Regions from separate parts of the Nonomuraea sp. N2-4H genome, predicted to be linked through region 3. Evidence: predicted binding sites of a transcription regulator. Region 3 holds the regulator's gene; each other region holds the start of a gene.
What was found. Region 3 encodes HrcA, which represses chaperone genes, less so after heat shock. Its sites were predicted from a motif close to TTGGCACTCTCNNNNNGAGAGTGCCAA; they were not measured.
Positions count from the first base shown of each region.

Region 1: a site for HrcA is predicted at 7,579-7,605, ahead of groL (chaperonin GroEL). Genes of this name have one in related genera too.
Region 2: a site for HrcA is predicted at 4,889-4,915, ahead of WBK31_RS22630 (DNA starvation/stationary phase protection protein). Genes of this name have one in related genera too.

Region 1 covers NZ_CP147987.1:8,365,764-8,375,482, reverse strand. The annotation lists gene WBK31_RS38830 (DUF4190 domain-containing protein) at 22-378, shown strand; gene WBK31_RS38825 (DNA repair helicase XPB) at 517-2,163, shown strand; gene WBK31_RS38820 (hypothetical protein) at 2,385-2,687, opposite strand; gene WBK31_RS38815 (HelD family protein) at 2,837-4,927, shown strand; gene WBK31_RS38810 (YbhB/YbcL family Raf kinase inhibitor-like protein) at 4,995-5,525, shown strand; gene groL (chaperonin GroEL) at 5,840-7,471, opposite strand; gene WBK31_RS38800 (cold-shock protein) at 7,822-8,022, opposite strand; gene WBK31_RS38795 (MoaD/ThiS family protein) at 8,265-8,540, opposite strand; gene thrC (threonine synthase) at 8,566-9,719, opposite strand, start outside.
Region 2 covers NZ_CP147987.1:4,915,865-4,925,583, reverse strand. The annotation lists gene WBK31_RS22650 (MFS transporter) at 1-625, shown strand, start outside; gene mmuM (homocysteine S-methyltransferase) at 597-1,463, opposite strand; gene WBK31_RS22640 (VIT domain-containing protein) at 1,605-4,088, opposite strand; gene WBK31_RS22635 (helix-turn-helix domain-containing protein) at 4,085-4,879, opposite strand; gene WBK31_RS22630 (DNA starvation/stationary phase protection protein) at 4,996-5,463, shown strand; gene WBK31_RS22625 (alkaline phosphatase PhoX) at 5,786-6,808, shown strand; gene WBK31_RS22620 (GNAT family N-acetyltransferase) at 6,842-7,780, opposite strand; gene WBK31_RS22615 (lactonase family protein) at 7,812-8,726, shown strand; gene WBK31_RS22610 (N,N-dimethylformamidase beta subunit family domain-containing protein) at 8,779-9,719, shown strand, end outside.
Region 3 covers NZ_CP147987.1:5,679,479-5,689,197, reverse strand. The annotation lists gene WBK31_RS26025 (RNA polymerase sigma factor) at 816-1,151, shown strand; gene WBK31_RS26020 (hypothetical protein) at 1,219-1,368, shown strand; gene WBK31_RS26015 (glycoside hydrolase family 18 protein) at 1,381-2,631, opposite strand; gene hemW (radical SAM family heme chaperone HemW) at 3,250-4,548, shown strand; gene WBK31_RS26005 (DUF4870 domain-containing protein) at 4,728-5,687, opposite strand; gene WBK31_RS26000 (DUF3097 domain-containing protein) at 5,684-6,493, opposite strand; gene WBK31_RS25995 (hypothetical protein) at 6,512-7,006, opposite strand; gene hrcA (heat-inducible transcriptional repressor HrcA) at 7,433-8,446, shown strand; gene dnaJ (molecular chaperone DnaJ) at 8,458-9,603, shown strand; gene WBK31_RS25980 (16S rRNA (uracil(1498)-N(3))-methyltransferase) at 9,600-9,719, shown strand, end outside.

The sequences.
Region 1 (9,719 bases), 2.7 Mb from region 3:
TTGATCCGTCTGGAGGTGAAGATGAGCCAGGAAGACTCGTCGGGCTACCCGTACATCCCTTACGGGGCGCCGTACGGCGAGCAGCCGCCGCCCCAATACGGTCATGGCTACGGCTCTCCTCCGCCCGCCCCCAGCAGCGGCCCCACGGCCAACGCCATCGTCGCGCTCGTGCTCAACTGCTTCTCGGTCGTGTCCTGCTGCAACATCTTCGGCATCCCGGGCGCGATCCTGGCCGGTCTCGCGCTCGGCAGGGCCACCACCCGCCCGCAGACCGCCCGCACGATGCTCGTCTGGAGCTGGGTGCTCTTCGGCGCGGGCCTCGTCTTCACGCTCGGCACGTTCGTGTTCCTGGGCGCCAACGGCCACCTGGACGACTGAGGCCGGACCCGCACTGGCGCCGTCCAGGACTAATCCTGGCGTGTCCGTTGTTGGAGACACGGAGCGGGGGAGCCGGGATCACGAGACGATGGTCCCGATGCGTCAGAGCCCCGTCCGCAACCCCACGGAGACAAGCCAGTGAGCGATGGACCGCTGATCGTCCAGTCGGACAAGACGCTGCTGCTCGAGGTCGACCACGAGCAGGCCGACGCCTGCCGTAAGGCGATCGCGCCGTTCGCCGAGCTCGAGCGCGCTCCAGAACACGTCCACACCTACCGCGTCACGCCGCTGGCGCTGTGGAACGCCCGAGCCGCGGGCCACGACGCCGAGCAGGTCATCGACGCGCTCATCACCTACAGCCGCTACCCGGTGCCCCACGCGCTGCTCGTGGACATCGCCGAGACGATGGCCCGCTACGGGCGGCTGCGCCTGGAGAAGCACCCCGTACACGGCCTGATCCTCACCTCCACCGACAAGGCCGTGCTCGAAGAGGTGCTGCGCTCGAAGAAGATCCAGCCGATGCTGGGCGAGCGCGTAGGCGACGACTCGGTCATCGTGCACCCGAGCGACCGCGGCAACGTCAAGCAGGCGCTGCTCAAGCTGGGCTGGCCGGCCGAGGACCTGGCCGGTTACGTCGACGGCGAGGCCCACCCGATCAAGCTGCGCGAGGACGGCTGGGCGCTGCGCCCCTACCAGCGCGAGGCGGCCGACGCGTTCTGGAACGGCGGCTCCGGCGTGATCGTGCTGCCCTGCGGCGCGGGTAAGACGATCGTCGGCGCGGCGGCCATGGCCCACGCCCAGGCCACCACGCTCATCCTCGTCACCAACACGGTCTCGGCCCACCAGTGGAAGACCGAGCTGCTCAAGCGCACGTCCCTGACCGAGGACGAGATCGGCGAATACTCCGGCAACAAGAAGGAGATCCGCCCGGTCACCATCGCCACGTACCAGGTGATGACCACCAGGCGCAAAGGCGTCTACAGCCATCTGGAGCTGTTCGACGCCCGCGACTGGGGCCTGATCGTCTACGACGAGGTGCACCTGCTGCCCGCGCCGATCTTCCGGATGACCGCCGACCTCCAGGCGCGCAGGCGCATCGGCCTGACCGCGACGCTGGTGCGCGAGGACGGCCGCGAGGGCGACGTGTTCTCGCTGATCGGCCCCAAGCGCTACGACGCGCCCTGGAAGGAGATGGAGAACCAGGGCTGGATCGCCCCCGCCGACTGCGTCGAGGTGCGGGTGACGCTGACCGACGACGAGCGGCTGGCGTACGCGATGGCCGAGGCCGAGGAGCGCTACCGCTTCTGCGCCACCACGCCGTCGAAGACGCGCGTCACCGAGGCGCTGGTGCGGCGGCACCTGGGCGAGCAGGTGCTGGTCATCGGGCAGTACATCGATCAGCTCGACGAGCTGGGCGAGCACCTCAACGCGCCGGTGATCAAGGGCGACACCAGGGTCAAGGAGCGCGAGCGCCTCTATCAGGCGTTCCGCGACAAGGAGATCCAGGTGCTGGTGGTGTCGAAGGTGGCCAACTTCTCCATCGACCTGCCCGAGGCGGCCGTCGCGATCCAGGTGTCGGGGACGTTCGGCTCCCGCCAGGAGGAGGCGCAGCGGCTCGGGCGGGTGCTGCGGCCCAAGGCCGACGGCGGTGGCGCCCGGTTCTACACAGTGGTCAGCAGGGACACCGTCGATCAGGAGTTCGCGGCGCACCGGCAGCGGTTCCTGGCCGAGCAGGGATACGCGTACCAGATCATCGACGCCGACGACGTGCTCGGCGGGGTGTGAGGATCGGTCGCGATGCCCGGCCGCTCTCACCCGAGCGGCCGAGCATTCACCGTGGTGTCACGTCCACGAGACTCCGCGGGCCGACGACATTCGAACCACCCCCCTCACCTGCGTACTATCACGCCGCCTGCGACATACCCCCATGATCCGACAATCGCACCTGAAATGCCCGAATTTTTCGGTATTTCCAGGATGACGGCTGTCGCACCTTTCCGCCCGGCTCAGCGCGCCAGCAGTCCCCCGAGGAACAACACGCCCTCGGCCACGATCCAGGCCAGCACCCCCGCGCCCATGAGGCGCGCGAACGTGCGCGAATCGGCCCTGGACCACGGGAACAGCCAGGCGGCCGCCGTGCAGCAGGCTGCCAGCGCGGCGAACAGCGCGGACACCGTGGAGACGGTATCAAGCCGCTGCGCGCACGTCGATGGGCTCTCATCGCCGGCGCAAAACGCCTGAAGCCCCCAACCGGCGAACACCGAAGCGGCCCACAGCGCCGCGAGCAGGAAGCTCGCGATCGTGGGCACGATCGGTGAGACACGGAGCCGGAGCACCTCCTATGCGTACCCGGTCGCCCGCGAGTAAATGCTTTGGAGGGCCGCCGGACTCGGCACTAAACTGGCGGATTCGCTGCCTTGACCACCTCCGTTCACGTACTCCAGGGAGGCACTTCCGCATGCCCGGACACCAGATGGCCCCTGACATACGCCCAGCGACCGGCCCGGAGACCGGCCCAGGGACCGGCCCAGGGAGCGGCCCAGGGAGCGGCCCAGGGAGCGGCATCGACGCCGACGACCCATCCGACGTACTCGCGGCCGAGCAACGGCACCTGGCGGAGTCCAGAGCCGCGCTCAAGGCCATGCGTGAGCATGCCGAGTCCCTGTCGGCCGACGCCGCCGGCGACTGGGTCTCCCAGCAGATCCTGCAATCCCTGCTCGACCAGCGGGTGGCCGCGCTGGCCGACCACCCCGACACCCCGCTGTTCTTCGGCCGGCTCGACCGCGCCGAGGGCGACGAGCTGCCCGGCACCATCTACGTCGGGCGCCGCCACGTCCACGACGCCCACAGCAAGCCCCTGGTGATCGACTGGCGGGCGCCGGTGTCCCGCCCGTTCTACCAGGCCAGCCCGGCCGACCCGATGGGCGTCATCCTGCGGCGCCGCTTCGGCTACCAGGGCGGGACGCTCACCGCGTACGAGGACGAGCCGCTGGCCGAGGGCGGCGAGATCGGCCCGTCGAAGATCCTCACCGAGGAGATCGAGCGCCCCCGTACGGGCCCGATGCGCGACATCGTCGCCACCATCCAGCCCGACCAGGACGAGATCGTCCGCTCCACGCTCGCCAAGACCGTCTGTGTCCAGGGCGCGCCCGGCACCGGGAAGACCGCCGTCGGCCTGCACCGCGCCGCCTACCTGCTGTTCACCCACCGCGAGCGGCTGGCCAGGTCGGGCGTCATGATCGTCGGCCCCAACCGGGCCTTCCTGTCGTACATCTCCTCCGTGCTGCCCGCGCTCGGCGAGGTCAAGGTCGACCAGACCACGGTGGCCGGGCTGCTCGGCGAGCACGCCGCGCCCGAGGCTCCCGAGGTCGCCGCCGTGAAGGGCGACGCCAGGATGGCCGCCGTCCTGGAGCGCGCGCTCTGGCTGCACATCACCAAGCCGGAAGACGGCCTCGTCTACACCAAGGGCGCCTACCGCTACCGGGTGGCCGACTACGAGGTACGCGAGATCGTCGCCTCCCTGCGCGGCACCACCCGCTACAACCCGGGCCGCGCGGCGCTCGCCCAGCGCCTCGCCCACATGGTGCTCGTCCGCATGGAGCAGCGCGGCGAGTCGCCCGACGACCGCGTCCAGGACGCGGTGGCCAGGTCGAAGCCGGTCAAGCAGCTCGTGGACGCCGTCTGGCCCAAGCTGACGGCCGAGCAGGTGCTCTACCGCCTGCTGTCAGACCCCGGCTTCCTCGCCAAGGCCGCCAAGTCCGACCTGACGGCCGAGGAGCAGGAGCTGCTCATCTGGCGCAAGCCGTACCGGAGCTGGAAGTCGGCGAAGTGGTCGGCGGCGGACGCGGCGCTCCTCGACGAGCTGAACGACCTCATGGAACGCACGCCCTCCCTCGGCCACCTGGTCGTGGACGAGGCCCAGGACCTGTCCGAGATGCAGCTCAGGGCGCTCGGCCGGCGCTGCCGCAACGGCTCGGCCACCGTGCTCGGCGACCTCGCCCAGGGCACCACCCCGTGGTCTGCCACCTCGTGGGAGACCGTGCTCGAACACCTCGGCCAGCGCGACGGCGAGGTGACGGAGCTGACGCTCGGCTTCCGCGTGCCGCGCGAGGTGCTCGACTACGCGGCCCGGCTGCTGCCGTCCATCGCCCCCGGCCTGGCCGCACCGCGCTCGCTGCGCCCCGGCGTCGGCTCGCTCACCGTGCTGCCCGGCGGCTCGGTCGCCGAGGCGGCGGAGCAGGCGCTCGCCAAGGAGGGCTCGATCGCCGTCATCGCCCCCGACGCCCTGGTGGAGACCGTCTCGCAGGCGCTGTCCGCCCTGCCGCACGCCGTGCTCGACCCCGACTCCACCGAGGAGCACCGCCTGCTCGTCGTGCCCGCCACGCTGGCCAAGGGTCTCGAATACGACCACGTCATCGTCGTCGAGCCGGCCGACATCGTGGCCGCCGAGCCCAGGGGCCTGGCCCGGCTGTACGTCGTGCTGACCCGTGCGGTCACCTCGCTGACCGTCCTGCACGACAAGCCGCTGCCCGCCGAGCTTCAGGTGTGAGCTGCGCGGGCACGGCCGCTTCTAGGATGGCTGGGCAAGCACCTAGCTCTCACCCAAGGAGGATGCCGTGCCCGCACCGCTTCCCCATGAATTCCTGCCATCGGTCCCCGCGCTCGTGGTCGAGAGCGACGAAATCCAGGACGGCGAACGCCTGCCCGACCTCCACGTCTTCAACGACTGGGGCATGACGGGCGGCAACCTGTCGCCGCACCTGCGCTGGTCCGGTGCTCCCGACGGCACCCGCGGCTACGCCGTCACCTGCTTCGACCCCGACGCGCCCACCGGCAGCGGCTTCTGGCACTGGGTGCTGTTCGACCTGCCCGCCTCGGTGACCGAGCTGCCCACGGGCGCCGGCACGGCCCCCGACTTCAAGGGCCTGCCCGAGGGCGCCGTGCACGCCCGCACCGACTACGGCACCAAGGCGTACGGCGGCGCCGCCCCGCCGCCCGGTGACCCGCACCGCTACGTGTTCACCGTGCACGCGCTGAGCGTCGAGAAGCTGGGTGTGGACAGCGACGCCAGCCCCGCCGTGGTCGGCTTCAACATCAACGCCAACCTGCTGGCCCGCGGCTTCATCGTCGCCCACTTCGGCGTCTGATCAGCCCATCCGAGTGACCTTTTCCGACGGGCCTGCCGGTCCTTTCCCGGCAGGCCCTTTTTCACGCCCCCTTTTCCGGCGAACGCGTTCCGGCACGCGCCGCAGCGAGCGACCGTCCGCGAGACGTCGAGCGGCGTGCGCTTGCCGCAAGCGAACATCCGCCACTCCTTCGTGTTCGTGCCAGGGGAAGTCGCGGCCACTCCCCCTTCCTCGCCAGAGGTAGCGGATCCCATACGGAACGTACCGGCCGGTCGACAAGAAAGAGCGGCCCGGAGAATCCCGGACCGCTCTTCGCCTGTGCGACGGATGAAGACTTAGAAGTCCATGTCGCCGCCGCCGGGCATGCCCGCGCCGGCAGCAGCCGGAGCCTTCTCCGGCTTCTCGGCGATGACGGCCTCGGTGGTCAGGAACAGCGCCGCGATGGAGGCGGCGTTCTGCAGCGCGGAGCGCGTCACCTTGGCCGGGTCGATGATGCCGGACTCGAACATGTTGACGTACTCGCCGGTCGCGGCGTTGAGGCCCTCACCCGGGGTGAGGTTGCGGACGCGCTCGACCACGACGCCGCCCTCGAGGCCGGCGTTGACCGCGATCTGCTTGAGCGGCTCCTCCAGCGCCTTCTTGACGATGGCGGCACCGGTGGCCTCGTCGCCGTTGAGCTCCAGCTTGTCGAAGGCCTTGGCGCCGGCCTGCAGCAGCGCCACGCCACCGCCGGGGACGATGCCCTCCTCGACGGCCGCCTTCGCGTTGCGGACGGCGTCCTCGATGCGGTGCTTGCGCTCCTTGAGCTCGACCTCGGTGGCGGCACCGGCCTTGATGACGGCGACACCGCCGGCCAGCTTGGCCAGACGCTCCTGGAGCTTCTCGCGGTCGTAGTCGGAGTCGGTGCGCTCGATCTCGGCGCGGATCTCGTTGACCCGGCCGGCGATCTGCTCGGCGTCACCGGCGCCGTCGACGATCGTGGTCTCGTCCTTGGTCACGACGACCTTGCGGGCGCGGCCGAGCAGGTCGAGGGTGGCGTTCTCGAGCTTGAGACCGACCTCCTCGGCGATGACCTGGCCGCCGGTCAGGATCGCGATGTCGTTGAGCATCGCCTTGCGGCGGTCACCGAAGCCCGGAGCCTTGACGGCGACGGAGCGGAACAGGCCGCGGATCTTGTTGACGACCAGGGTGGCCAGGGCCTCGCCCTCGATGTCCTCGGCGATGATCAGCAGCGGCTTGCCCGACTGGACGACCTTGTCGAGCAGCGGCAGCAGGTCCTTGTTGGCGGAGACCTTGCTGTTGACGATCAGGATGTAGGGGTCTTCGAGAACGGCCTCCATGCGGTCGGAGTCGGTCACGAAGTACATCGAGGTCATGCCCTTGTCGAAGCGCATACCCTCGGTGAGCTCGAGCTCCAGGCCGAAGGTGTTGCTCTCCTCGACGGTGATGACGCCTTCCTTGCCGACCTTGTCCATCGCCTCGGCGATGAGCGAGCCGATCTCGGGGTCGGCGGCGGAGATGGAGGCGGTCGAAGCGATCTGCTCCTTGGTCTCCACGTCCTTGGCCAGCTTGGAGAGCTCCTCGCTGACGCGCTCGACGGCGGCCTCGATGCCCTTCTTCAGGGCCATCGGGTTGGCCCCGGCGGCGACGTTACGCAGACCCTCGCGCACCAGCGCCTGGGCGAGCACGGTGGCCGTGGTGGTGCCGTCACCGGCCACGTCGTCGGTCTTCTTGGCGACCTCCTTGACCAGCTCGGCGCCGATCTTCTCCCAGGGGTCCTCGAGCTCGATCTCCTTGGCGATGGACACACCGTCGTTGGTGATCGTGGGGGCGCCCCACTTCTTCTCCAGCACGACGTTGCGGCCCTTCGGGCCCAGGGTCACCTTCACGGCGTCGGCGAGCTGGTTCATACCGCGCTCGAGACCGCGCCGGGCGTCCTCGTCAAACGCGATCATCTTGGCTGCCATAAGGCTAGACCTCCCAGTTGCAGGGTGGCTTGTCGTGGACCGAGCCGACGCCCGCGACGGCATGGGTCAGCATCTCCTTCGGCAGACCCCATCGTCCCGATCCGGTGTTGGCACTCTACTGCACAGAGTGCCAACGAACTGTTTAGCACTCTACCCTGCCGAGTGCAAGCGAACGCCCCTGCTCTCCCTGCTTTCTCCCAGGTCAACGGCCTTTTGCTGGTCTGCGCTCATATGCGCCGGTACGGCGAGCCGCCGGGCGGCCCACCGTACGCGAGTCGACGAAAGAGTGATGAGGGCTCGCACGGACTGCGCTGCCGTGCGAACCCACCCGGTGCGTACCAGGTCGTGGATCAGACAGTGCGGACGGACTCCGCCTGCGGTCCCTTCTGGCCCTGCGTGATCTCGAACTCGACGCGCTGTCCCTGCTCGAGAGATCGGTACCCGTCCATCAGGATCGCTGAGTAATGGACGAATACATCCTTACCACCGTCTACCGCGATGAAGCCGTAGCCCTTGTCCGCGTTGAACCACTTGACGGTGCCCTGCGCCACTTCCGACTCCTCTTACTGGTCTACCAGATCTCGCCCATTCCTCCGCGAGACCTGTAATCGCCCGACTTAACGGAAAATCAGCCGGACGATCGCCTCGACCATACCTGTGGCAAGGGGTTTGGCAACAGAGTCAATCTGCAAACAGCCTATTTCACCCATCCGAAGGTCGTTCAACGTTGAATTGGGCCTGGAAAAGGAGAAGGCGCCCACTAGGGGCGCCTTCAGGATGTGATCCTCGACACTCAGCCGCCGGCGACGGCCGGGATGATGGAGATCTGAACGCCGTCGGGGGCCGGAGTGTCGAGCCCCTGGGCGAATCGGACGTCCTCTTCTCCCACGTAAACGTTGACAAAACGACGAATCTTGCCCGATTCATCCAGAATTCTGGCGCCGATGCCCGGGTAGTCCGCGTCGAGCTTGGTGAGCACGTCACGAAGAGTCGCGCCCTCGCCACTGACCTCGGCGTTGCCCCCGGTGTATGTGCGCAGAATGGTGGGAATCCGCACAGAAACGCTCATGGTTATAGTCGCCTTTCCTGATTGATCAGACAGTCGCGCGGAACGCGTCGAGGGAGGGCCGGATCACGGCCGTGGGTACGGCGTCGTCGCTGATCGCGTCGAGCGTCTTGAGCCCGTCACCGGTGTTGAGCACCACGGTCAGGGCCTCGGGGTCGAGCACGCCGTTCTCGGTGAGCTTCTTCAGCACGCCCACCGTGACGCCGCCCGCGGTCTCGGCGAAGACGCCCTCCGTCGAGGCCAGCAGCTTGATGGCGGCCACGATCTCCTCGTCGGTGACGTCCTCGACGGCCCCGCCGGTGCGCCGGGCGATGTCCAGCACGTACGGCCCGTCGGCCGGGTTGCCGATGGCCAGCGACTTGGCGATGGTGTCGGGCTTGACCGGCCGCACGACGTCGTGGCCCGCCTTGAACGCGGTGGACACCGGCGAGCACCCGGCCGCCTGCGCGCCGAAGATCTTGTACGGCGTGTCCTCGACGAGCCCCAGCTTGATGAGCTCCTGGAAGCCCTTGTCGATCTTCGTGAGCTGGGAGCCGGAGGCGATGGGGATGATGATCTGCTCGGGCAGCCGCCAGCCGAGCTGCTCGGCGATCTCGTACGCGAGCGTCTTGGAGCCCTCCGCGTAGTAGGGCCGCAGGTTGACGTTGACGAAGCCCCACTTGTCGCCGAGCGGGTCGCCGATGAGCTCCGAGCAGAACCGGTTGACGTCGTCGTACGTGCCCTCGATGCCGATGAGCTTGCCGCCGAAGACCCGCGCCATGGCGATTTTCGCCTGCTCCAGGTTGGCCGGGATGAACACGCACGCCTCCAGCCCGGCGCGCGCCGCGGCGGCGGTGACCGCGCCCGCGAGGTTGCCGGTGGAGGAGCAGGAAAGGGTGTGGAATCCGAAGTTCCTGGCCGCTTCCACGGCCATGGCGACGACCCGGTCTTTGAACGAGTGGGTGGGGTTGCCCGAGTCGTCCTTCACGTAAAGGGACTTGATTCCGAGCGTTCGACCGAGGTTTCCGGCCTTGACCAATTTCGTCCAGCCGGGGTTCATATTCGGCTTTTCGGTCACGTCGGCCGGCACCGGAAGCAGCGCCCGGTAACGCCAGATGTTGGCGGGACCCGATTCGATCTGTTCGCGGGTCACTTCGCCGAAGTCGTAGGCCGCCTCAAGCGGCCCGAAACACTCCAGACAGG
Region 2 (9,719 bases), 760 kb from region 3:
CTTCGCGGTGTTCGTCGCCCACCAGCTCCGCGCCCGCGCGCCACTGCTCGACCCGCGCCTGTTCGCCTCCGCGCGGCTGCGGGCCGGCACGCTCGGCATCGCGGTGACCTTCTTCGGGCTGTTCGCGCTGTTCTTCGTCAACGCCCGCTACCTGCAGGAGGTCAAGGGCTTCTCGCCGCTGCTGACCGCCGTGGCGATCTTGCCGGTCGCCGTCCCCATGATCACCATCACCCGGATGGCGGGCCGCTTCCGCCCGCGCGCCGCCGTCGCGGCCGGACTCGCCGGGAACGCTGCGGGCCTAGCGCTGCTGTCGTTCGCCGACGCCGCCATGCCGTACCCCGTCTACGCCGCCGGGCTGATCGTCATGGGCGCCGCCATGGGACTCTCCGTGCCCGTGCTGTCGCACGAGATCATGGCGGCGCTGCCGCGGGAGCGCGCGGGGCTCGGCTCCGGGCTCAACAGCGCCACCCGCGAGCTGGGCAGCGCCGTCGGGGTGGCCGTCATGAGCACGGTCATGACCGCGTACGGGATGGGCGCGGGCTTTCGCGTGGTCGCCGCCGTCGTGCTGGCGGGCGGACTGCTGACCGGCTGGTGGCTCAGGACAGGTGCGCGCGGATCTGCCTGATGTGCTCGGGCGTCGTACGGCAGCAGCCGCCGATCAGCGACGCGCCCGCCTGCTGCCACTCCTTGGCCGCCTGGCCGAACTCCACCGGGTCGGCCAGGCCCGTCCATCGGTGGTCGCCGGCGTCCCACGTCTCGCCCGAGTTCGGGTAGACCACCACGGGCAGCCCGCCCGACAGGCAGCCGATGAGGCTCGGGATGTGGCGCGGGGCCGTGCAGTTGACGCCCACGGCCACCACCTGCGGGTTGCCGCCGAACAGGGCGGCCGCCTCGGCGATCGGCGTGCCGTCGCTCAGCCGCTCGCCGTCGCGGCACGAGAAGCTCACCCACGCCTTCACCCCCTGCGTGGCGGCCAGCAGCCGGGCGAGCGCCCGCGCCTCGGGGTAGGACGGGATCGTCTCGCAGGCCAGCAGATCCGCCCCGGCGCCGGCGAGGATCTCCCAGCGGGGGCGGTGCCAGGCGTACAGGCCGTCCTCGTCGAGGTCGTAGTCGCCGGTGTACTCGGCGCCGTTGGCCAGATAGGCGCCGTACGGTCCCACCGAGGCCGCCACCAGGCCGCGCCCGTGCTCGTCGCGGGCCTGCGCCGCCAGCTCGACCGACAGCCGCAGCAGCCGCTCCGCCTGGGCGGCGTCGAGCCCGCGCCGCGCGAAGCCCGGCAGCGTCGCCTGGTAGCTGGCCGTGGTCGCCACGTCCGCGCCCGCGGCGAAATAGCACGCGTGCGCCCGCCGGATCAGCTCCGGCTCCTCCACCAGCAGCCGCGCCGACCACAGCTCGTCGCGCAGGTCGGCGCCGAGGCTTTCGAGCTGGGTGGCCAGCCCTCCGTCCAGGACAAGAGTCGTCACCCGTTCAGCCTACGAGCCGCCGCGCGTGCCCGGCGCGCCTCCCGGCGTGCGCGTGGCCGATGGCCGAGCGGAGCTGCGGCCTGATCCGGTGCGCTTCCGGAAGCCGCCCGTCGCTCCTCGCCCGAGTCCCGGGCCGCCTCGTCAGCCGCGCTTCCAGAAGGGGCCGCGGGGACGAGGGCCGCCGGGCCCGCCGCCGGAGCCCGGGTCGCCGCCAGGACCGGCGCCGGAGGCCGGGTCGCCGCCAGGACCGGCGCCGCCCGCCGGGGGAGTGGCGGAGGAGCCGGTGAGCGCGGCGAGGACCTGGACGGCGCGCTCGTGCAGGGCCTGGGCGTCCGTGCCCGGCCGCTCGGCCGCCGCCAGCTCCTCCGCCAGCCGCTCCAGCTCCTCGTTCCCCCCGAGGTACGCCGCCAGCGCCTGCAAGCGGGTGCCCAGGTCGGCCAGGTAGAGCAGGTCGGGTGCGGGCATGGCCGTCAGCCGGTCGAGCTCGGCGAGAAGCTGGGGACGTACCGACTCCAGCCGCCCGCCGGCCGCCCGGCCGCGGCCACCCCGGCCGAACCTGCCGGCGACGGGGCCGCCACCGGAGCCTCGCCCGCCTGCCGTGCGGCCGCGCGCCACACCCGAGCGGCCGTAAGCCGTTCGGCCTCCAGCAGGACTCCCAGGCCCGGATGCGGGGGCGGGCGGGCCTCCGGCGAAGAAGCCCTGCTCGGCCTGGATGCCCAGCCCCGGCTGCGGCACACGCATGCCGGACGGGCTCGCGGGCGCGGCGGCCAGCATCACGTTCGCCCCGAACGCGCCCATCCCCGGCGACTGCGGCATCTCCCATCCGCTCGGCGGCTCGACGGGCTGGATGACGCGGTGCTCCGGCCCCTCGCCGGCGACCTGCCGGGTGTCCACCGCCACGTACGCGGTGAACCGGCAGAGCACGCCGTACTCCAGCGAGGTGCGCACGATGCGCTCCTCCAGGTCGTGCTCGCCCATGGCGTACCGGTCCTCCAGCTCCCGCAGATGGGCGCGGGCCCACACCGCACGCAGGGCCGGGTTGTCCACGGTGACGCCGTCCACGCGCTCCTCCCACGGCCCCTGCGAGGTGAGCCCCCGCACGGTCACCGATGAGCCCTCGCGGTAGCGCCCGTACGCGCGCAGCGGCACCCCCGGGAAGATCGACCCCAGGTGGGTGACGGTGTCCGGCTCGACGCCGAGGTCCTTGAGCGCCAGGTCGGTGACCAGGGGAGCGCCGATCCTGCGGTGAATGTGGTCCATGGCCGCGTCGAGCCGGTCCTCCGACTCGACCAGCTCGCACCGGCCCGCGCCGAGCCCCGCGAGGCGGCCGAGGAACCCGGCGTTCACCGCGCGGTCGATGCCCACCGTGTGCACGCGCATGGCCGACAGCGCGCCGCCCGCCTGCTCCAGGATCTGGTCCTCGTTGCCGACCTGGCCGTCGGTGACGAGCACGACGACCCGCTCGCGGCCCTCGGCGCGGCCGTCGAGCAGCGCGATGGCCCGCCGCAGCGGTTCGAGCATCTCGGTGCCGCCCCTGGCGTCCACCCCGGCCAGGTGCTCGACCGCGCGGTAGCGGTTGCGGTCGGACGCCTCGGCCAGCCCCTCGAACGCCTCCTCGACCACCGAGTCGAACGTCAGCACCGCGAACCTGTCCTGCGCGGTCAGCGTGTCGACGATGCGGGCGGCGGCCCTGCGGGCGCACACCATCTTCCAGCCGCCCATGCTGCCGGAGCGGTCGAGCAGCAGCACCACGTCGCGCGGCGCGCGGGCGGCCTGCAGCGGCGGCGGCAGCACGGTCAGCGCGAACGTGCCCCGCCCGTCCAGCTGCAGCGCCGTGGACGCGTCGAACGACAGCCGCAGCACGAAGTCGCGGTCGAGCCGCTCGCCGGGCCGCAGCCGCACCGTGCGCCCGCCGTCCGCGCCGCCCTCCTCCTCGACCACGTGCAGGCTGGAGGCGAGCTCGCGCAGCTCGAGACCGGCCGCGTCCACCGTGGCGGCCAGCGACAGCCGTACGGGGTTGGGGAAGCCGGGCAGCAGCACCGGCGGGCTGATCCTGGAGGCGTCGGGCACGGCGCCGGTGTCGGGTGCCGTGCCGTCACCGGCGGCAGGCCCGTCGATCGGGCTGCCGGGGATGTAGCGCGGCGCCACCACCAGCGGGAACCTGAACGTGGCCGCGCCGTCCTCGTACGGGAGCGGCTGGCTCATGCTCAGGTGCACCGAGACGCGCTCGCCCGGCAGGATGTTGCCGACCCTGATCGTGAACACGTCGGGCCGGTCCTCCTCGGCGATCGCGGCCCGCTTACCCTCGCGCAGCGCCTGGTCGTAGTCGGCCCTGGCCTGGCCGCGCTCCTTGAGCACGCCTTCCACGACCCGGTCGTCGGCCTCCATGCGGAAGCCGGTCACCGCAGCCCTGTCCGGCAGCGGGAAGACGTACGTGGCCTCCAGGGTCACGTCGTACGGGTTCGTGAAGCCCTGCGTGACCTCGACCCCGGCGACGAGACCCGTGATGCCGGCGGCCACGTCCACGCTCTCCAGCGGCAGGTTGCCGCGCTCGGTCCGCAGCGCGCCGAACCCGGCGTCCGGCACCGGCAGGCACCGCGCGGGCTCCAGCGAAGTGATCTTCATGTCAGCTCCCTCTCTTCGAGCACCGCGAGCAGCGGCCCGGCCGCCGCCAGCACCGCATGAACGTCCTCGTCGGTCAGCGCCCGGCCCTCGTCGAGCACCAGCCGCACCCCGTCGGCCAGCTTGACCCCCCTCATCGCCACGGCCCCGGCCTCCCGCCCGTTCACGGGTGCCCGCCGCGCGGCCCGGGAGCCCGCATGTTCGGCGTCCCGCCCGTTCACGTCGGCCCGAGGGGCCGTGTGCTCGGCCGCAGGCGTGTGCCGCGCGGCCGGAGAACCCGCGGGCTCGGGCCTTGCGGCCGTGGGGTCCGCCGGCTCCAGCAGCAGGCGACCGGCGGCGGCGTCCGGTCCCTCCGGTCGGCTACCCGGGCGCTCCGCCCAGAACCGCGTCCGTCCCGTGAGCGGCCGGGCGCTCACGGCCGGCTCTCCGGTGGGGCAGGCGCCGTCGCGGACGGCTTCGGGAACGGTCTCCGGGCGCGGCAGATGCAGTCCGGAGACCGCCTCCAGGGTGTGATCTTCAGCACCCGCGAGCGCCGTCTGGATCTCGGCGATCGAATGGCCGGCCGCCTGCATGCGCTTGATCGCCACGAGCTGGAGGAGGTGGCGGCGGCCGTAACGGGCGACTCTGCCGCGCCGGGTCAGCGGCGGATCAACGAGCCCGATCGTCGTATACCACCTGATCAGCCGCTCGCTGGGCACGTCGCGGACCCGGCCGTTGACAGGTGCCGCCGCGCCGTCGCGCAGGGCGCGGGCCGCGTGCTCGGCCAGCTCGCCGATGGTCCAGGTCTCGCCCATACCTCCACATTGACACTGTCATTATTGCAGTGTCAATGTCTCCGGCCCGGAAGAAGCGGAGGGGGAGATTGGTTGGGGGCAGGTGTAAACACCGACAGGCGGGGAGGAAAGTAGTCATGGCTACCATCACCGGACCTCTTACGGACGACGCCAAGAACACCGTCGTCCAAGCTCTCCAAGGCGCCCTCGTCGACCTCATCGACCTCACCCTGGTCGCCAAGCAGTTCCACTGGAACCTCATCGGCTCCCACTTCCGACCCATCCACCTGCAGCTCGACGAGCTCGTCTCCATCGCGAGGGAGCACGCCGACACCGTCGCCGAGCGCGTGGTCGCCCTGGGGGCCAACCCCGACGGCCGCGCCGCCACCGTCGCCCGCGACACCAAGCTCCAGCAGCCCGAGGGCGGCTGGCAGGAGGACGGCAAGGTCGTGGCGGCCATCACCGAGATCCTCAGCGGCATCAGCAAGCGCATGTACGAGCGCATCGAGGCCACCGACGAGCCCGACCCGGTCAGCCAGGACCTGCTCATCGCCGTGGCGAAGGAGATCGACAAGCAGCACTGGATGTTCCAGGCGCAGCGCTGACCCACCACGGCACCACCGGCTCACGGCGGGCGGGCGCCGTACGACGAAGGAGAGCCCGGGCACGCGGCCCGGGCTTTCGCATGCCCGGAGGCGATGGCACGCCGAGGTTTTCCCGCCCGATCGCAGGAAGGCGGGAAACGATTCCATCGTCACGTACGGTGACGCTCGCCCCCGGCGGGGGCGGGCCTCCTCCCGGAACGATGCACGGAGCGTCACGGCCCGGCCGATCACAGGCGGGGTTTGCGGATTGTTTGATTACCCGAGTCCCTGCCATTCATGTCCGTGCGGTCGACTAGCGTGGCACCTAGAGGGAGGCCCCACGATGTCGCACAAGACTCTCCTCCGCACGGGCCCGCTCTTGCCGGGCGGCATCAGCCCGTACGGTCCGCTCGGACTGCCGGGTCCCGACGGCCTGGCGCTGCCCCCGGGGTTCACCGGCCGGGTGGTGGCCCGCAGCGGTGCGAAGGTCGCCGGTCTGACCTGGCACGCCGCCCCCGACGGCGGCGCCTGTTTCCCCGACGGCGACGGCTGGATCTACGTGTCCAACTCCGAGCTGCCCCTGCTCGGCGGCGCGTCGGCGCTGCGCTTCCGCCCCGACGGCAGCATCGGCGACGCCTACCGGATCCTCTCCGGCACCGATCTCAACTGCGCGGGCGGCGCCACGCCGTGGAACACCTGGCTGTCGTGCGAGCTCGGCCACCGCGGTCGCGTCTTCGAATGCGACCCGTACGGCGCCCGCGCCGCGCGCCCCCGCCTGGCGATGGGCCGGTTCAAGCACGAGGCCGCCGCCTGCGACCCCGAGCGGCGGGTGATCTACATGACGGAGGACGAGCCCGACGGGTGCTTCTACCGGTTCCGGCCGAGCGACTGGGGCGACCTGACGGAGGGCACGCTCGAGGTGCTGTGCGAGTCGGGCCGCTGGGAGCCGGTGCCCTCGCCGGCCGCCCTGCTCAAGGAGGCCCGCCACCAGGTCGACGACGCCCGCCACTTCGACGGCGGCGACGCCTGCCACTACGCGGGCGGGGTGTGCTACTTCACCACCAAGGGCGACACCGGCCTGTGGGCCTACGACGCGCAGACCTCCACGCTCGACCGGCTCTGCGAGGGCGTGCGCGCCATCACCGCCGCGCCGTCCGGTGACCTCTACGTCGCCAGGGAGCGCCCCGAGATCGACGTGATCGCGCCCGACCGTGCGGTCACGCCGTTCCTGCGGCTGGAGGGCCACGACGGGGCGGAGCTGACCGGGCTGGCGTTCTCGCCGGACGGGCAGCGGCTCTACTTCTCGGCCAGGCGCGGCCGCACCGAGGGCCAGACGTTCGAGGTCACCGGCCCGTTCCGCCCCTGACCAGCGGGCCGGCGGCGGTCCGGGCACCGGCGCTCACGCGGAGCCGGCCGCGGGTGGCGTGGACAGGTCGAGCGTCCACATCTCCTCCACCAGCTCGATCCCGTTCTCCGAGCCCTTCTCCGACGACTCCAGCTCGAACCCGGCCGCCCGGTAGATGCGCCGCGCGCTGGTCAGGCAGTCGCGGGTCCACAGCGTGATGCGCCGGTAGCCCTCGGCGCGGGCGTGCCGTACGCACTCGTCCACCAGCCGCCGCCCGATGCCGAGGCCGCGCGCCCACGGCTCGACCAGCAGCAGGCGCAGCTTGGCGGTCTCGTCGTCCTGCCGCATGCAGAAGATGCACCCGGCCCGCTCGCCGTCCACCTCGGCGATCCAGCCGGTGTCGTGCGCGGGGTCGAACCCGGCCACGATCCCGGCGACGAGCTGTTCGAACGCGGTGCCCCAGCCGTACTCGGCGCTGTAGAGCTCGCCGTGCCGGTAGGCGACCCAGCCGAGGTCGCCGGTGCGCGGCGGCCTGATCACGTACGAGCGCCGCTCCCGCGTCCCGTCGAGCACCTGCCGGATCGTCGCCATGCCCTCGACCAGCCGCGCCTGGTCCCCGTCGGACAGCCCGCCGAGCAGCTGCTCGATCTCCTCGCCGGAGCGCCGGTCGAGCGCGGCGAAGACCTCCGCGCCCTTCGGGGTGAGGCTGACGAGCTGCTTGCGCCCGTCGGACTCCGAGCGCTCGCGCTCCACGAGCCCGTCGTTGCCGAAGCGGGTGAGGATGCGGCTGAGGTAGCCCGCGTCCAGGCCGAGCAGCGCGCGCAGCTCGCCGGTCTCCAAGCGGCCGGCCTGCGCCAGCTCGAAGAGCACGCGCACCTCGGTCAGCGAGTACGGCGAGTCGAGCAGCCCCGCCTGGAGCGCGCCGATCACCTTCGTATAGAACCGGTTGAAGGCTCTGACCTGAGAAACCCTTGCCTCTGTCAACGAACTCATTGCCTTAGTCAACCATAGGAGGATCCCCGCTGTGAAGCACGTGCGCATTGGCGGATACGGTCCCGGCATCGTCACGATCGGCGATGGTGAGGCACGCGGCCTCGCACGGGTGACGGCACCGTCGTTCCTGGCCGCCCACCCGACGCTCCCGGTGCTGTACGCCGTGGGCGAGCTCGAACGCGGCTGGCTCACCGCCCTGGAGGTCACCGGCGAGCTGACCCCGTTCGACGAGCGCCCGAGCGAGGGCCACAGCCCGTGCCACGTCGCGGTGGACCCCACCGGCACGCTGCTCGCGGCGGCCAACTACGGCGACGGCACCGCCGTGATCTGTCACCTCGACGAGCGTGGCGCGTTCTCCGGTGAGCCGATCGTGCTGCGCAACGAGGGCTCGGGCCCGAACGCCGAGCGCCAGGAGGGCCCCCACGCCCACCAGTGCGTCTTCCACGACGGCCTGCTGCACGTCTCCGACCTCGGCACCGACGAGATCCGCCGCTACCGGCCCGACGGCACCCGGCTGGAGCCGATCAGGCTGAGCCCCGGCACGGGCCCGCGCCACTTCGCGTTCGCGGGCGGCCGCCTGTACGTCGCGGGCGAGCTCGACGGCACCGTCACCCTCATCGAGGGCGAGCGCCGCACCACCGTGCCCGCCTCGCAGCAGGACGGCGCCAACGCGCCCTCGCACCTCCAGGTCGAGGGCGACCTCGTCTACGTCGCCAACCGCGGCCCCAACACCGTCACCGTGCTGCGCGCCGGCGACCTGTCGCGGGTGGCCGAGGTGCCGACGGGCGGCGACTGGCCCCGCCACTTCGCCATCGACGGCGAGGTGATGTACGTGGCCAACCAGTACGCGAACAAGGTCACCCGCTTCGCCCTGCGCGACGGGGTGCCCGAGCCAGACGGCACCTCGTACGAGGTGGACAGTCCCGCCTGCGTGCTGATCGTGTAAGGAGTTCACCAAGTCGCCGCCGATCCGGAGGGCGGGCCCCGACCATGGCCTCGTGCGCAAGGTGCCCGTCGTCGCCGCCCTCCTCGTCGTGCTCGCCGCCGGCTGTGGCGAGCCGCCTCCGTCCGCGCCCGTCCCCGTCGATCCGCGGATCCCGACCGAGCTGGACGTGCAGGAGTCCTGGCGGATCACCAGGCTCGGCGCGGACCACGAGATCGAGGGGTACGCCGACCGGGTGAGCGTGCTGCCCGGCCAGCCGCTGCGCCTGCACGTCTCGACGACCGCGCCCCGCTTCACCGCCCGCGCCTTCCGCATGGGCGCCAACCCGGCCAAGGTGTGGGAGTCCGACCCGGTCAAGGGCACGCGGCAGCCGCCCGCCAAGGTCGTGGACGGCATGGTCACCGCCGCCCACTGGCCGCCCTCCCTGACCGTGGACACCACGGGCTGGCCGGAGGGGTCGTACCTCATCAGGCTCGACGCCTCCACCGGCGCCCAGCGGTACGTGCCCGTCACCGTGCGCTCGGCCTCCACCGTCGGCCGCGTGGTGCTGGTGAACGCGGTCACCACCTGGCAGGCGTACAACCTGTGGGGCGGGCGCAGCCTCTACACGGGCCCGGGCGGGTACGCCGGCAGGTCGCGCGCCGTCACCTTCGACCGCCCGTACGACGGCGTCGGCGCCCGCCTCTTCCTCGACTTCGAGAAGGAGGTCATGGCGGTCGCCGAGAAGAGCGGCGTGCCGCTCGCGTACCTCACGAACCTCGACCTCGTGCCGGGCGCGCTCGACGGCGCCCGCGCGGTGATCTCGCTCGGCCACGACGAGTACTGGACGCCCGGCATGCGCCAGGTCGTCACCCGCGCCAGGGACAGCGGCACCAACCTGGCCTTCCTCGGCGCCAACGCCGTCTACTGGCGCATCGCCGTGCACGGCAGGACCGTCGCCTGCGACAAGGAGAGCCAGTGCCGGCTCTGGCGCGACACCCGCCCGGAGAGCGCGCT
Region 3 (9,719 bases):
GGCTGGTGAGTGGCTGGTCGGCGGACGGTGGGGTGGGTGGTGGTGGCTGGTGTCGGGGTGGAGGTGGCTGCGAGAGGCTGGACCTGGTGGGCTGCGCTCGCCCGACGTCGCCTCCCGGGACTGCACCGCACCTGTCAGGAGCGCGTCTCGGGAGTCGCGCCCGCTGGCGTGGCGTCCCGTGGGCCGCGCCCACCACGGCGTCCGTACCCCCGGCCGTGCACGCTGGGGCCGTCCACGATGGTGCGGACTGGTGCTGGTGCCGGTGCCGGTGGGGCTGAGGGCGCGGTGCTCCCAGCCCGGGCGTGGCGCTCCTGGGTGCGGGGTGCTCCGTGGGTGCGGGGTGCTTCGCTTCGCTTGACGTGTCTCCCCGACCAGCCGGGGTCCGGCCGGGTGGAGGTGTCTGGAGTGGGGCTGTCGGGCTCGGTGGGGAGCCACCTCTCGGTCTGGAGCAGGGACGGTTGGGTCGGGTGGGGGACGCCTCTCGGCCGGAGTGGGACGTTGGGGCGGGCGGGGTGCCCCCTCTTGGTCCGGAATAGCGGTCCTTCGGGGTAGGGCGCGTCGTCTTAGCCGGGGTGGTGGTTGTTCGGGGGTGGGGTGCGGCGTTTTTGCCGGGGTCGTGGTCGATCGAGGGTGGGGCGCGGCGTCTTTTCAGAGAGCGGCCGTTCGAAGGCGGAGGGAGGGGTGTGGCCTCTTAGGCCGGGCAGGGGCAGTTGGCGAGCAGGGGTGCTGGGGATTGGCTTTTGGGAGGGTGTGACCATTGCGGGGTCGATGGCGTCTGTATGTGACATGACCATCGAAACCGTTCGGAGGGCGACATCATCGAGGAGCTCTACCGCGAGCACTGGCCGCTCGTGTGCGGGTTCCTACTGCGCAGGACCCGCGACCCGCATCTCGCCGAAGACCTGGCGCAGGAGACGTTCGTCAAGGCGACCAGGGCGCTGCTCGGCTGGCGCGGCGGGAACGCGGCCGCGTGGTTGCTCACAATCGCCCGTAATGTCCTGCTCGACCACGTACGGAGGAACCGCCGCGAGCTGGAGCTTCCCAGCCCCGACGAGCTGGGCGTGCCCCCGCTGCACGTCGCGGCGATGGACGTGCGCGACGCGCTGGAGCGGCTGCCCGAACAGCAGCGCCGGCTGCTCACGGTTCCGTAGCCGGGTCGGCCTGCTGCGCGACCACGACGACGCCAACCTGCGCTCGTTCGACCTGAGCCTCAAGCGGTTGCGCGAGGCGGCGCGAGCCGGGCTCGCCCACGCTTACGTGGACGGCCTCAGCTCAGTCCGCAATCTGCGCGAACTGCTCAAGGACCCGCGGGTGCGGACGATCCGGCTCGCCGATGTGGCGTTCGACCTGGACAGCCCGCACCCGTGACGGCCGGGGCGGTCAGCGGAGCACGGTGTAGAGGGCCGAGGTGAGCGAGGCGCGGGCGTCGTCCTGGTCGATCGACCACAGCATCGCCCCGCCGAGCCCCTTCAGCCGGATGTAGGCCGCCTTCTGCAGCATCACGGCCGGGTCGTCGTACGACCAGAACTCGTTGCCGTCGTACAGCCACAGCGCGCCGGTGCCCAGGTCGCGGTGGCGCTTGCCGGGCTTGTTCACCAGGTCCTTATAGTCCTCGACACCGTCGGCCCACCTGCCGGGGGCGGCGCCGGTGGCGGGCTGGTAGAGGCCCTTGCCGCGGGCGGGGACCCCGGTCCAGCCCTGCCCGTACGCGGGGACGCCCACCACGAGCTTGCGGGCGGGCGCGCCGCGGGTGAGGTAGTCACGTACGGTCTGGTCCACGCTGAACTTGACCGGGCTCGGGTCGCGGCGGTCGGTGAACAGGTTGGCGTGGTGCGCGGTCTGCTGCTCCCAGGTGCCGTGCAGGTCGTAGCCCTGGAGGGTGGCGAAGTCGAGGTGCTTGAAGACCTCGCGTACCTCGAAGCCCGCGTCGATCTTGGCGGCGGCGGCCGGGAGGAACGCGGTGAGCTGCGCCTTACGGTCGAACGCGGTGAGCTGGCGGCGCAGCTCGGCCACGAACAGCGTGAAGTTGCGCTTGTCCTCGGGCCTGACCACGTTGCCTTCGGCGCCGGCCGAGCCCGGCCATTCCCAGTCGAGGTCGATGCCGTCGAAGATGCCGGCGGCCGCGCCGGGCTCGAGGCCGGGCAGGTTGCCGCGCAGCCACATGTCGATGCAGGAACGGGCGAGTGCGGAGCGCCGCTCGGGGGTGAGGACGGCGTCGGAGAAGGACGCAGAGCCGGTCCAGCCGCCCAGCGAGATCATCACCTTGAGGTGGGGGTGCTTGGCCTTGAGCTTGCGGAGCTGGTTGAGGTTGCCGTTGAGCGCCTGTCCGGGCTCGTCGGCGACGCCGTCGACGCTCTGCTCGGCCGGTACGGGGCGCTGCCAGTCGGCCCACGGGTCGGAGGAGTAGCAGGTGGCGTCGGCGCTCACGAAACCGAACGCGTAGTTGAGGTGGGTGAGCTTGGCGGCGGCCCCGGTGGTGTGCACGTCTTTGACGTGGTAGTCGCGCCCGTAGACGCCCCATTGGATGAAGTACGCGACCCGGTTGAACCCGGCGGCGCGGGCCTCTGCCGGTACGGAGATCAGCGTGAGGCCGAGTAAGAGTGACACTGCGATGAGGATCTTCTTCTTCACGGGGCCGCTCCCGGACGCCTACAAATAGGAAACTTTCCTATAAGTTGAACGCGATCGTAGAGCGGCCCCTCGCCGACGTCAACGACCCTCGTCGCCGCCTCGGCGAGGGCTGGCTTGCTTGTGTGTCTCGCTGGTGGGAAAGGCGTCGATACCTGTGGCGGATCCGGGCAATCGACTCTTGCGCGTGAGGCGCGGGGACGAGCGGGTGGTGGGTGTGGCGCGTGCTGCCACGGCGGCGGCAACTCCTGCGCGGCGTGGGTGCGAGCACGGCGGGCGCGGCTCCCGCGTGGCGAGGGGCGTAAGGATCGGGCCTGGTGCGGTGCGCGGCTCTGACGCGGTGGGGCTCCTCCTGCGGGGCGCGGGGACGGTGGTGCGGCTTGTGTGCGGGCGGGAGTGGCTCCTGCCCAGCGTGAGCACCGGTAGGGCGGCTCTTGCGGGGGCGGGACGGTGGCGCGGCTCGTGTCCTGGCGGGGCGGCTCTCAACGGCGCTAGCACCGGCGGGTGCGTGTGGGGCGGCCCTCGCGCGGCGTGACCACCCGGCGGGCGCGGCTGCTGCGGGCTGGCACCGGGCGGGCTTGGGTGGGGCGGAGCACTGTGAGGGGCGGGCACACTGGAGGGGTGCCATCCATCCTGCCTGACGGTGATCCCGCGCCCGCCTCCGGCGAATTGCCCGACAGTGCCCTGCAAGGCCTCGGCGAGCGGCCGTTCGGCTTCTACGTGCACGTGCCGTTCTGCCTGACCCGCTGCGGCTACTGCGACTTCAACACCTACACCGCCGCCGAGCTGGGCCCCGGGGCCTCGCAGCGCGACTACGCCGACACGGTGATCGAGGAGATCCGGCTGGCGCGGCGCGTCCTGGGCGAGACGGACCTGCCGGTGGAGACGGTGTTCTTCGGCGGCGGCACCCCCACGCTGCTGCCCCCTGAGGACCTGGCGCGCATTCTCGCCGCGATCGGCTCGGAGTTCGGGCTGCGGCCGGACGCCGAGGTCACCACCGAGGCCAACCCCGAGTCGGTGGATCCGTCGTCGCTGGAGAAGCTGCGCCACGGCGGGTTCAACCGCGTCAGCTTCGGCATGCAGAGCGTACGAGAGCACGTCCTGCAGGTGCTCGACCGCCGCCACACGCCCGGCAGAGCGGCCGCGGCAGTACGGGAGGCCAGGGAAGCAGGGTTCGAGCACGTCAACCTCGACCTGATCTACAGCACACCGGGCGAGTCCGACGACGACTGGCGGGCGTCGCTGAGCGCGGCGATCGAGGCGGGTCCCGACCACGTGTCGGCGTACTCGCTGATCGTCGAGGAGGGCACCCGCCTGGCGGCGCGCATCCGGCGCGGCGAGCTGCCGATGCCCGACGACGACGTGGCCGCCGACCGCTACCTGATCGCCGACGAGCTGCTGTCGCAGGCCGGGTTCGAGTGGTACGAGGTGTCCAACTGGGCGGCGTCGCAGGACGCCCGCTGCCGCCACAACCTGCTCTACTGGACCGGCGGCGACTGGTGGGCCGCCGGCCCAGGAGCGCACAGCCACGTCGGCGGCACCCGCTGGTGGAACGTCAAGCACCCCGCCGCCTACGCCCAGCGGCTGGCCGCCGGCACCTCGCCCGCCCACGCCCGCGAGGTGCTCGGGCCCGACGACCGCGCCGCCGAACGCCTCATGCTGGAGCTACGGCTGTCGTCCGGCTACCCGCTGGCCGAGGTCGCGCCCGCCGCGCGGCCCGCGGTGGCGAGCGCGCTCGCCAGGGGGCTGCTGGAGCCCGAGCCGTTCAAGGCGGGCCGCATGGTGCTGACCCTCCAGGGCAGGCTGCTGGCCGATGCCTTGGTCAGGGATCTCCTGGTCTGCAGCCGGCTGGTCCTAACCGACTGGTCTCGCCGGTCTGATTCGAGTGGCCTGACGCCGCCGACTGACCGACCGATCTGACGCAGTCCGGCTGGTCCAGGCCGACGGCTCGGTCAGGGGGCCTGCCCTGAGCCGGCTGGTCCAGGCCGACGCCCTGATCAGGATCGATCTCCTGGTCTGAATCGACGCCCTGGCCGGGGGATCTCCTGGCGTAGACCGATGCCCCGGTCAGGGATCTGCTGGTTCAGGTGACGGCTGGTTCAGGTGACGAAGGGGATGGCGATCGGGTAGCGGTAGTGCTTGCCCTTGTTGGCCGCCACCGCCGCCTGGATGTGGAAGATCAGCGACACCACGTAGATCGCCGGCAGCGTCAGGAAGCCGATGAAGAAGAACATCAGGAACGTCGATGCGATGTAGCCGATGAACATCGTGAGCTCGAAGTTCAGCGCACCGGCAGCGTGGTCCCTGACGTAGGGGGACTGGTCCTTGCGCACCAGGTAGATGATGAGCGGGCCGATCCAGGAGACCAGCAGGCCCAGCAGGTGGCTGAGCATCGCCATGCTGTTGTCGTCGGAGCCAGGGCGGGGGCCGAAGCGACCGGGGATGTACGGCTGGCCGGGCGGCTGGGCGTATCCGTACCCGGGCGGGGGCGGCGGGTATCCGGGACGGCCGTAACCGCCGGGGTGGCCGCCTGGCTGGCCGTAGCCGCCGGGCGCGCCGTAGGGGCCCTGCCGGCCGTAATCGGGCTGGCCGTAACCGGGCTGCCCGTAGTCGGTGGGCGGCTGCTGCTGGTACTGGGGCGCCGAGCCGGGCAATTGCCCGTAGGGGATCTGCCCGCCGTAGGAGGGGGGTTGCTGCCCGTACCCGGGGGTTGAACCGGGCTGTGCGCCGTAGCCGGGTGCGGAGCCGGGTTGCGCGCCGTAACCAGGGGCCGAGCCGGGCGTCGAACCGGGCTGCGTGCCGTAGCCGGGTGGGGAGTCGGATGGCGGGCCGTAGCCGGGTGCGGAATCAGATGGTGCGCCGTAGCCGGGTGCGGAGTCGGGCTGCTGTCCGTACGGCGGCGGGCCCGGCTGCGGGCCAGAGCCCGGCGCGGGCGGCGGCATGTCGGCGGGGGAGAACTTGCGGGTGGCGTCGGCGTCCGCCGCGCTCACCTTGCGGGTCGCGTCGTCGTCGGGGGAAGGTCGGGGCGGGTCCTGGCCGGCATGGGGGTCTTGGCTCATGGTGCCTCCGTAACGAAGTCGATCAGCTCCTCGACCCGGCCGAGCAGCGCCGGCTCCAGGTCCGTGTACGTCGAGACGGCGCCGAGGATGCGCCGCCACGCCTCCGCGGGCTCCATGCGCCAGCCCAGCGCGGCGATGACACCCTCCTTCCACGGCACGCCGCGCGGCACCTCCGGCCAGGCCGGGATGCGCAGCACGGACGGTTTGACCGCCTGCCAGATGTCGACGAACGGGTGGCCGACCACGAGCACATCGGGGGAGGTGATCTCGGCGGCGATCCGGCTCTCCTTGGAGCCGGGCACCAGGTGGTCGACGAGCACGCCGAGCCGCCGCCCCGGCTCGGGGCGGAACTCTTCGACGATGGCGGGCAGGTGGTCGATGCCTTCGAGGTATTCGACGACCACGCCTTCGACCCGCAGGTCGTGGCCCCAGATCTTCTCGACGAGCGCGGCGTCGTGGACGCCCTCGACGTAGATGCGGCTCTGCCGGGCCACTCGCGCCCGCAGGCCCTCGACGGCGATGGAGCCCGACGCGCTGCGCCTGGGGCCCGCGGGGGCGGGCGCGGCAGGGCGTATCAGCGTGACGGGCTTGCCCTCGAGCAGGAACGCGGCGGGCGCGAGCGGGAAGAGCCGGCGGTTGCCGAACCGGTCTTCAAGGGTGACGGCCTCCTTGTCGCACGCCACCACGGCGCCGCAGAAGCCGCTGTCGGCGTCCTCCACGACGAGGTCCCGCTCGGCGGGCACCTTGGGGATCTTCCCCTTGCCCGGCCGCCGCCAGTTTCCCGCCAGAACATCGCCCTCGTACACAGGGGGGACCGTAGCAAATCACCCGCTGACCGCAAGGCGCTTGCGGGCGCCGCTGCGGCGGACGAGGACGACGATCGTGCCTGCGACGGCGGCGAGCAGCCCGGCGCCCGAGACGGCGATGATGGTGATCATGCCGTCGGCGAGACCGGTCACGACGGAGTAGGAGTCGCGGCCGACGCCGTAGCGCACGGTGGCCTTCTCCTCGTTGACGCAGGTCAGCTCGTAGTCGCCCTTGGCCGGGGCGTTGATCACGAGGAACTGCTCCCAGACCGCGTCTCCCGCCTCGATCATCCGCCGGTCGGGGGTCTTGGCCAGCTTGGCGTCCCCGCTGATGGAGCAGTCATAGGTGACCTGGGTGTCGCTCGCGAGGTAGACGCCGGGCTTGTCGGCCGGGTCCACCGTCACCGTGATCTTTTCGCCGGACGCGAACGTCTGTTTGGGCACCAGGTCAGAGGCGGCGCCCATACCGTTCGCGAACAGCACGATCCCGGCCGCCGCGCAGGCCAGGAACACTCCCCAGGCGGCCGCGATCCACCACAGGCTGGGCTTTATGGCTTTGGAGTCGATTCGTGGTGGAAATTGGGTCTGTTGGCCGTATTGTCCGTACTGAGATGGCGGGCCGAACTGACCCGGGCCACCGTACGGCGGTGGGCCCTGTGGAGGTACGGGCTGCCGGCCGTATTGGGGTGGTTCCTGCGGAGGCTGCCACGGCGGCTGTCCGTACGGTGCCGGTCCGTGGCCGGGCGGCGGGCCGTACGTCGGGGGCCGGGAATCGTCGGTCATGAGGGCAAGTGTGAGGCCTGCTGCTCTCAGGAAGCCAGAAGCAGTTGGGACGCGGTGTTATCGCACCTTGTGACCGAGAGCCGTACACTTGGCACTCGGGAACACAGAGTGCTAGACACCACGTTCCTGTAAGGGACAGAGGCAGGAGGTGAGCACGTGCTCGACGATCGGAAGCTGGCGGTGCTCCGGGCCATTGTCGAAGACTACGTGTCCACCAACGAACCGGTGGGCTCCAAGGCGCTGGCCGAGCGTCACAATCTGAAGGTCTCCCCGGCGACGGTCAGGAACGACATGGCCGCGCTGGAGGAGGAAGGCTACATCACCCAGCCACACACCAGCGCGGGCCGCGTGCCGACGGACAAGGGCTACCGCCTGTTCGTCGACCGGCTCTCGCAGGTCAAGCCGCTGTCGGCGGCCGAGCGGCGGGCCATCGAGACGTTCCTCGCGGGCGCCGTCGACCTCGACGACGTGGTCACCCGTACGGTCCGGCTGCTGGCGCAGCTCACCCGGCAGGTCGCGGTCGTCCAATACCCGACGCTCACCCGCTCGACGGTCCGGCACGTCGAGCTCGTTCCCCTGACCGAGCGGCGGGTCATGCTCGTGCTCATCACCAACACCGGCCGCGTCGAGCAGCGGGTGGTGGAGCTGCCGGAAGTGGTGGAGGACCACCGCATCGCCAACCTGCGCGCCGTGCTCAACGCCTGCCTCGACGGCTGCGGCTTGAGCGCCGTGCCCGAGCTGGTCGCCGACCTGCCGGAAAGGCTTCCCGTCGAAGACCGGCCCGCCGCGGCGACGATCCTCTCCGTGCTGCTCGAGACGCTGGTCGAACGGCACGACGAGAAGGTCGTGTTCGCCGGAGCGGCCAACCTCGCCGGCGCCGACTTCGCCACCGGTCTGCGCGACGTGCTGGAGGCGCTTGAGGAGCAGGTCGTCCTCATGCGGCTGCTCGGCGAGACATCCTCAGACACCCCGTCCGCGCTCACCGTGCGCATCGGATCGGAAAACCCCTACCTGCGGGGCACATCCGTCGTCGCGACCGGATACGGTTCTGGCGACAACCAACTCGCCCGGCTCGGCGTTCTGGGCCCGACCAGGATGGACTACCCCGTGACGATGGGCGCCGTACGCGCGGTGGCACGCTACGTCAGCCAGATCCTGGCTGCATCATAAGAGGTCGATAAGTGGCAAACAGCGACTACTACGCCACCCTCGGGGTGCGCCGTGACGCAAGTCAGGACGAGATCAAAAAGGCGTACCGCCGGCTCGCTCGCGAGCTGCACCCTGACGTGAACCCCGATCCTGACACCCAGGAGCGGTTCAAAGAGATCACGCAGGCCTACGAGGTGCTGTCCGACCCGAACAAGCGCCAGATGTACGACCTGGGTGGCGACCCCTTCGGCGGCGGCGGTGCGGGAGCGGGCGCCGGTGCCGGCGGGTTCGGAGCGGGCTTCCCGTTCAGCGACATCATGGACGCCTTCTTCGGCACCGCCACCGGTGCCAGGGGGCCGCGCTCGCGTGCCCGCAGGGGCCGCAACGCCACGATCAGGGTCGAGCTCGACCTGCGCGAGACGGCCTTCGGCACGACCCGCGAGCTCGCCGTGGACACGGCCGTGCTCTGCGACGTCTGCCACGGGGCCGGCACCGCACCCGGCACCCACCCCGACACCTGTGACATGTGCAGCGGGCGCGGCGAGATCTCCCAGGTCACGCGGTCCTTCCTGGGCCAGGTCATGACCTCGCGTCCCTGCCCGCAGTGCGGCGGCTTCGGCACCATCATCCGCCACCCCTGCCAGGAGTGCTCCGGCGACGGCCGGGTGCGCACCCGCCGTACGATCAAGGTCCGCATCCCCGCGGGCGTCGAGGACGGCACCCACATCCAGCTCGCCGGCGAGGGCGAGGTCGGCCCCGGCGGCGGCCCGCCCGGAGACCTGTTCCTGGAGATCGCCGAGCGGCCCCACGAGATCTTCGAACGGCGCGGTGACGACCTCCACTGCACCGTGCAGATCCCGATGACGGCCGCGGCGCTCGGCACCGTGCTGACGGTGGACACCCTCGACGGCACCGAAGAGGTCGACGTCCGGCCAGGCACGCAGTCCGGCCAGGTCATCACCATGTACGGCAGGGGCGTCCAGCGGCTCAACGAGTCCGGCAGGGGCGACCTGCTCATCCACGTCAACGTCGAGACGCCGACCCGCCTCGACTCCGCTCAGGAGGAGTTGCTGCGCGAGCTGGCCAGGCTGCGAGGTGAGGAGCGCCCGCCTGGCAAGTTCGCACCGGGTCAGCAGGGTTTTTTCTCCCGCCTGCGTGACGCCTTCAACGGCCGGTGACGGCGCCGGTCTTCCTCTGCGAGCGCGAGCGCCTCGACGGGGCCGAGCTGACGCTGGAGGGCCCCGAGGGGCGGCACGCGGCCGCCGTGCGCCGGCTGCGGCCCGGTGAGCGCGTC